Regions from separate parts of the Jeotgalibaca sp. MA1X17-3 genome, predicted to be linked through region 1. Evidence: predicted binding sites of a transcription regulator. Region 1 holds the regulator's gene; each other region holds the start of a gene.
The links. Region 1 encodes LexA, which represses DNA repair genes until DNA is damaged. Its sites were predicted from a motif close to CNAACANNTGTTNG; they were not measured.
Positions count from the first base shown of each region.

Region 2: the regulator LexA is predicted to act here: its motif matches at 1,134-1,147, upstream of uvrA (excinuclease ABC subunit UvrA).
Region 3: the regulator LexA is predicted to act here: its motif matches at 1,202-1,215, upstream of recX (recombination regulator RecX).

Region 1 covers NZ_CP090983.1:1,348,787-1,350,996, forward strand. Annotated here, with positions in the region: one part of gene LZ578_RS06770 (IS3 family transposase) at 1-665, shown strand, start outside; gene lexA (transcriptional repressor LexA) at 754-1,377, opposite strand; gene LZ578_RS06780 (YneF family protein) at 1,594-1,884, shown strand; gene LZ578_RS06785 (ABC transporter ATP-binding protein) at 1,906-2,210, shown strand, end outside.
Region 2 covers NZ_CP090983.1:2,228,891-2,231,100, forward strand. Annotated here, with positions in the region: gene uvrA (excinuclease ABC subunit UvrA) at 1-1,070, opposite strand, end outside; gene LZ578_RS11085 (metalloregulator ArsR/SmtB family transcription factor) at 1,178-1,576, opposite strand; gene phoU (phosphate signaling complex protein PhoU) at 1,633-2,210, opposite strand, start outside.
Region 3 covers NZ_CP090983.1:1,909,103-1,911,312, reverse strand. Annotated here, with positions in the region: gene LZ578_RS09605 (competence protein ComK) at 1-301, shown strand, start outside; gene LZ578_RS09600 (general stress protein) at 398-1,150, shown strand; gene recX (recombination regulator RecX) at 1,268-2,104, shown strand; gene mutY (A/G-specific adenine glycosylase) at 2,149-2,210, shown strand, end outside.

The sequences.
Region 1 (2,210 bases):
AGCTTCAGCGACTCATGGTTGAACTTGATATCCGCGTTAAATCTTATTCTCGAAAATCACGAAAATACAGTTCTTATAAAGGTAACGTCGGAGTTCTAGCTCCTAATCGTATAAATGGACGGTTTAACTCCTCTATCCCTTATCAAAAAATCACTACGGACACGACGGAGTTTAAATATTATGAGAAAGACGAATCAGGTCGTTTGCAAATTAAAAAGTTATACCTCGATCCATTTATGGATTTATTTAATCGCGAGATCATTAGTTTTAAAGTGACTAAACAACCCAATGGCGAAAGCATTATAGCAGCTTTAAATGACGCTATCCAGGCTTCGAGAACGTGTAAATATAGACGAATGTTCCATTCAGATCAGGGCTGGGCGTATCAAATGAAGGCCTATGGTGTAGAATTAGAAGACAACAACATTTTCCAAAGTATGTCCCGTAAGGGAAACTGCTTCGATAACAGTCCAATGGAGAACTTCTTTAGTATATTGAAACAGGAAATGTATCATGGACGTATTTATAAAAGTTACGGGGAATTAAAGAAAGCAATAGTGATCTTCATTAATTATTACAATAACGATCGAATGAAGGAGAAACTTAATTGGTTAAGTCCAATTGAATACCGATTATCATCACCTTCTTTAAAACAAAGCGCATAAAAAACAGAGTAGAATAATCTACTCTGCAAAAAAGTCTAACTTTTTGGGGTCACTATAATTACCCTGGCTTTTTCTTTTTTTAATAAAATTATGAAATATGACTTCTGTATAACCCTACTACTTTCCCTAGGATTTGAACGTTTTCTAATATAATTGGGGACATACTATTATTTTCAGGTTGTAGTCGATAATAGTCTTTTTCTTTATAAAATCTTTTACAGGTTGCTTCATCTTCATCCGTTATAGCAATAACGATATCACCATTTTCAGCAGACGTTTGCTTTCTAACGATAACAGAATCATCACTTAGTATACCAACGTTAATCATGCTATCACCGCGAATTTTTAACATAAACAAGTCTTCTGAAACATATTGTAAATCAGGAGGTATTGGGAAAAAGTCGGTTGCTTCTTCTATAGCAAGGATTGGTTCTCCTGCTGTTACAGTACCAAGTAAGGGCATTTGATTTGATTTTACACCAAGTTTCGTTAATCCAGTTTCGCTAACTTCTATTGCACGTGGTTTTGTAGGATCTCTATAAATATATCCTGATTTTTCTAGTCTTGATAGGTGCCCGTGCACAGTGGAAGTAGAAGAAAGATTGACTGCATTTCCAATTTCACGAACAGTTGGAGGATATCCCTTTTTCTGTACTTCGTTATATATGAAAAGCAGTACTTCCATTTGCCGGGTGTCTCTACTTTTTGTCATGAGAGCATCATCTCCGTTACTATTATTTATATGTTTATTGTAGCATAGTCAAACATTGTAATCAAACAGATGTTCGTATGAATGATAAAAAACAGCTAGAATAGATGAAAAAAGTCTGCTATTTAAAAATAGAAGAAGAAAGCAGTCATATCTATTTCTTTTTTTGTGGTATTCTTGTAAAATGGTTTAATGATAACTTTTGGGAGGAGGATATGAATGAGTACAGGAGCTTGGATTTTTATTGTAGTTTTAGGAGTAATTTTAGGTGCAGTGGGTGGATTCTTTCTTTCACGTAAGTATATGATGAATTATTTTGAAGAAAACCCTCCTTTTTCTGAAGATATGTTACGATCGATGATGATGCAGATGGGACAAAAGCCATCTGAACGCAAAGTAAAACAAATTATGGCATCGATGAAGGCACAATCTTCAAAAAAGAAAAAAAATAAGTTGAATAGATACAAATTGTGGATGCATGTTTTTGGTCCACTTTTTTTATTTTTGTAAAAGAAAGAAGGTATCAAGTGAATGGGAATATTTAAAAGATTAAAATGGTTCTTTAAACAAGAATGGAAAGCTTATAGTATTGGAATATTCTTTTTGGTGATGGTCGCAATTATTCAAGTGATATCTCCTCGAATTGTCGGAAATATTATTGATCAAATTAGTCTGAAAACACTAACTAGCCGAACTCTTCTTATTCAGGTAGGGATTATTTTAGCCTGTGGAATAGCTCAGTATCTTTTCCGTTATATTTGGAGAATGAAAATTTGGGGAACTTCAGCTAAACTTGAAAAAATTATGCGGTCTCGTTTGTTCCATCACTTTACGAA
Region 2 (2,210 bases), 880 kb from region 1:
TGGAATGTAGAACCATTTGAACCATAAAGAAGCTGGTCACGATGTTCTTTGGAAAGTTCCTGATACGGAACATTCATAGGAATTTGATTTTGTTCACAAAATTGTTTTAAGAGTTCTGGATAATAATTAGAACTAATGGGTTTCCAAGGTAGCAAAGCATTTTCTTTTAAGGTTAGTGTTTTGTCTGGAATAATCAAATCTTGATCGACTTCTAATTTTACACCTAACCCATCACAGTCTGCACAAGCCCCGTATGGAGCATTAAAAGAAAATAAACGTGGTTCCACTTCACCTACTGTAAATCCACAGATGGGACAAGCATAGTGTTCACTAAAGGACATTTCTTCTCCATCAATGATATCAACTAATGCATATCCTTCTGCTAAACGAAGAGCAGCTTCGATTGAATCAAATAAACGAGAACGAATTCCTTCCTTAATTACAATTCGGTCAATAACAATCTCAATTTGATGGTTTTTATTTTTTTCTAATTCAGGTACTTCTGAAATATCATAAATTTCACCATCTACTCGCACACGAACATAGCCTTGCTTTTTAATTTTCTCAAAAACTTTTTTATGTTGGCCTTTTTTACTTTTTACAATGGGAGCTAGTATTTGAATTCGGGTACGTTCTGGTAATTCTAAAATTTGATTGACAATTTGTTCCGCTGATTGACTGCTAATTTCAGTACCATCATTGGGACAGATCGGGTGTCCGATACGTGCATAAAGAAGACGAAGAAAGTCATTAATTTCTGTAACGGTTCCTACCGTAGAACGAGGGTTATTATTAGTTGATTTTTGATCAATCGCAATAGCAGGACTTAATCCATCAATACTATCTACATCAGGTTTATCCATTTGTCCCAAAAATTGACGGGCATAGGCAGAAAGACTTTCTACATACCGTCTTTTTCCTTCCGCATATAAAGTGTCAAAAGCTAATGAACTTTTTCCAGATCCAGATAGCCCGGTTACTACAACCATTTTATCACGCGGAATGGTAACATCTATATCTTTTAAATTATGGGAACGTGCGCCATGCACGACAATTTGATTTTTTGCCATAACATACTTCCTTTTTATTGTGATTTCCATTTCTTTTTTTATCATACCATTAAAACAGGAAAAAGAACATCTGTTCGAATGTGATGTTCTGATTATCATAATGATTTTTATTTTTCTGGATGAGTAGTGTGTGTGGCATGAGTAACGGCCATTTCCAAGATTTCAAAAACATGACTATCATCTTGGCTATATAACATATTTTTACCGACCCGGCGACTCTTTACAAGCTTTGCTTGTTTCAACTTTTTTAATTGATGAGAAACGGCAGATTGTTCCATATTCAGTTCCAGTGCAATTGCATTTACATTCCATTCTTCTTCTAAAAGGTACAACATCCGAAATCGTGTTGGATCTCCTAGCAATTTAAATATTTGAGTGGTTCGTTCTACTATATCTTCTTTTATCTTTTTTTGCACACAAGTCACCTCTTCTATTCCATTCTTATCTATTTTACCAAAAATAATAGATTCAGGGTAAGCGGTTTGATTTTCAATTGGTCTGTTCATAAAATATTTTCAATCAAAAACAGGATGAAAGAATATTCTCATCCTGTTTCTTCATCCTATTCTTCTACGTAGTTATGTGTATTTAATTCAATAATTTTTCCTGAATTCAAGTAAATAATCCATTCACAAATATTAGTAATATAATCCCCGATTCTTTCAATATATAAGGCAATTCGCATATAATGGCTACCACCTAGAACAATATCTGGATCTCGTTTCATTTCTTCCACCGTTGCTTCGTAAATTTCCTTCGTGAGCTTGTCTATTTTTTCATCTTTTTTTGCAATTTTATAGGCTGCATCTGCATCAAAAACTACATAAGCATCTAAAACTTCTTGCAGCATCGTACTTACTTCATCTGAAGCAAGAGCAATTTTTGTTTCAATATCGATGTTATGCTTATTCCCTTTCACAGAAATAGTCGCTTTTGCCATACTAACTGCGTGGTCTCCAATTCGTTCCAGGTCCGAACTAGCCTTCATAACCGTTACAATCTTACGTAAATCAGTTGTTACGGGTTGTTGAAGAGCAATGAGTTCAAAGCATGCTTGTTCCAATTGAGCTTCACATTGATTGATTTCGATATCATCTTCAATAACTTTTCGTGATAATTCTTTATCATGATTAATAAAAG
Region 3 (2,210 bases), 560 kb from region 1:
AGTAGAATCCTATTCCAAACAACATCACTATTATTTTAAAATTAGTCATGCTTTGGGGTATGAAGTTGTGAAAAAACAGACCTTCAATCCAGATAGTATTCTCAATCAGCAAGTAGTTAAATATGAATCCAATAAATATGCTTTGCCTTGGGTAGAGTGGTTTGATCATGTACAAAAATTTTCATTAAAGACTTTTTTAAAAGAACAAATTATCAAAGAAAATCCTGCTTACGATGATATAAAAGAATCATTTAATCAAAATTATTTTTTAATAAAAAAGAAAAAAAGAATGCATGACTAGAGATGGTCACTTATTCTAAAAATGGTTATTATTTGTTATTTATCTAATACTCCCTTAAAATGAATATAACAATTGACTAGAAGGGAGTGCTTGTATTTGAATAAAAGAATAGAAGGAACGTTTGCAGATTACCAACGCATGTTGGTTGCTATTAATGATATGCTAGCTGAAGGATATTCTGCTAAACAATTATTAGTTATCACGCGGGAAGAAGAAGGACACAGACTAGAAGAAGATACAAAAGTAGATGTAGTGGTTACTAGCGATCAGGAGGATTCCTTGTGGGACCGCATCGTTTCATTTTTCACAGTTGAAATGGATGAAGATGATTCCACTGAAGAAGTTGAAGAGGTTGATGAAGAAAAACTCTTTGAAGACTATGGAATCGACAGCGATACATATGAACGTTTTGAAGAAGCACTCGATAACGGTGAATATTTACTATTAGTAGATGCGGCGCCACCGGCCCATGTAGAACATTCAGAATTTATGGTTCGTGATGGAATCATAGATGAGGAGGAAGATATAATGGATCAAGAAAAAAATAATCAACCAGTAGACGATCAAAAGAAAAGTGCGCAACCAGACTGGGCAAGTGGAAATGACATTTCAACAGGTGATGTAGAAAATCATTCCAGAAAAGCAGAAAAAGATGTGACTTCTGATAATGAGAAGCCGAGTCAGATTTTAGTAGATAAAAATGTATCTCATCCAGTTGCAGATGAATCAATGGACCGTGTTTCAAAAGATCCATTTGGAATGGATACGGAAGCAGTCGAAAAAGGTGAAGGGGCAAAAGATGTCGATCCAGATTACGACGAAACCGAAAAAAATCCACCTGCACTATAAAAAATAGAATCATTCTTATGGCCGGGAATTTCCCGGCTTTTTTTATGTCTAAGAACAACTGTTCTTTTTTGTGTTTTTTGTTATAATGAGGAAGATAAAAGAAAGAGGTGAAGAGGGATGAAAAAGGAGAAACAAGAAGAAAAACCTTCTGTCATCACGAAAATCCAAGTACAAAGACGCCGAAAAGATCGTTTTAATATTTATTTAGATGGCGAATATGCCTTTCCTGTTTCGGAAGCCGTTCTCATCAAGATTGGTCTTTTCAAAGGAATGGAACTGACAAAAGAACGACAAAAAGAAATTGAGTTAGAAAATACAGCCTACTTATCGTATAGTATCGCAGTTGATTATCTATCTTACAGTTTACGAAGCGAAAAAGAAGTACGCAAAAAACTGAAGGAAAATGATATCCCTTTTGATGTTATAGATGGTACCATCCAACGGTTGCACGATCAAAGGTATATAGACGATCGAATTTATGGAGAAAGTTATACACGTACCGCCGCTAACATCAATCGCAAAGGTCCTTTTGTAATTGCACGAGAATTGAAATTAAAAGGTTTGAAGGAAGAGGTGATTGCTTTGTCACTAGAACAGTATCCAGAAGAATATCAGATTGAAAATGGAATAAAACTTGCAGAAAAATTATTAAATAAACAGCAACGGACTTCTTCGCGTGATGCCATAATGAAAGCCCGAATGCATTTGCAACAAAAAGGGTATACCCGAGATGTCATTGATAAAATTATGCTCGAAGTAGATACGGAGACACCAGAAGATGAAGAATTTGCTGCATTGCGTATTCAAGGTGATAAAATTTGGCGTCGATATGCTCGCAAAGCAGAAGGGTTCCAATTAATTCAAAAAGTGAAAACTAATTTATTTCAAAAAGGTTATCCAAGTGAAATGATTTCTGAATATATAGAGGAAAAGAAACAAGAAGAGGATTTATAATGACTATAAAAAAAGAAAAGAAGAAAAAGCGTCACGATTCTGAAATGACTCGAGATGAATTAAAAAAAGAATTGCTAGAAAAGTATGGAGTTAGTATGTGGTCGGA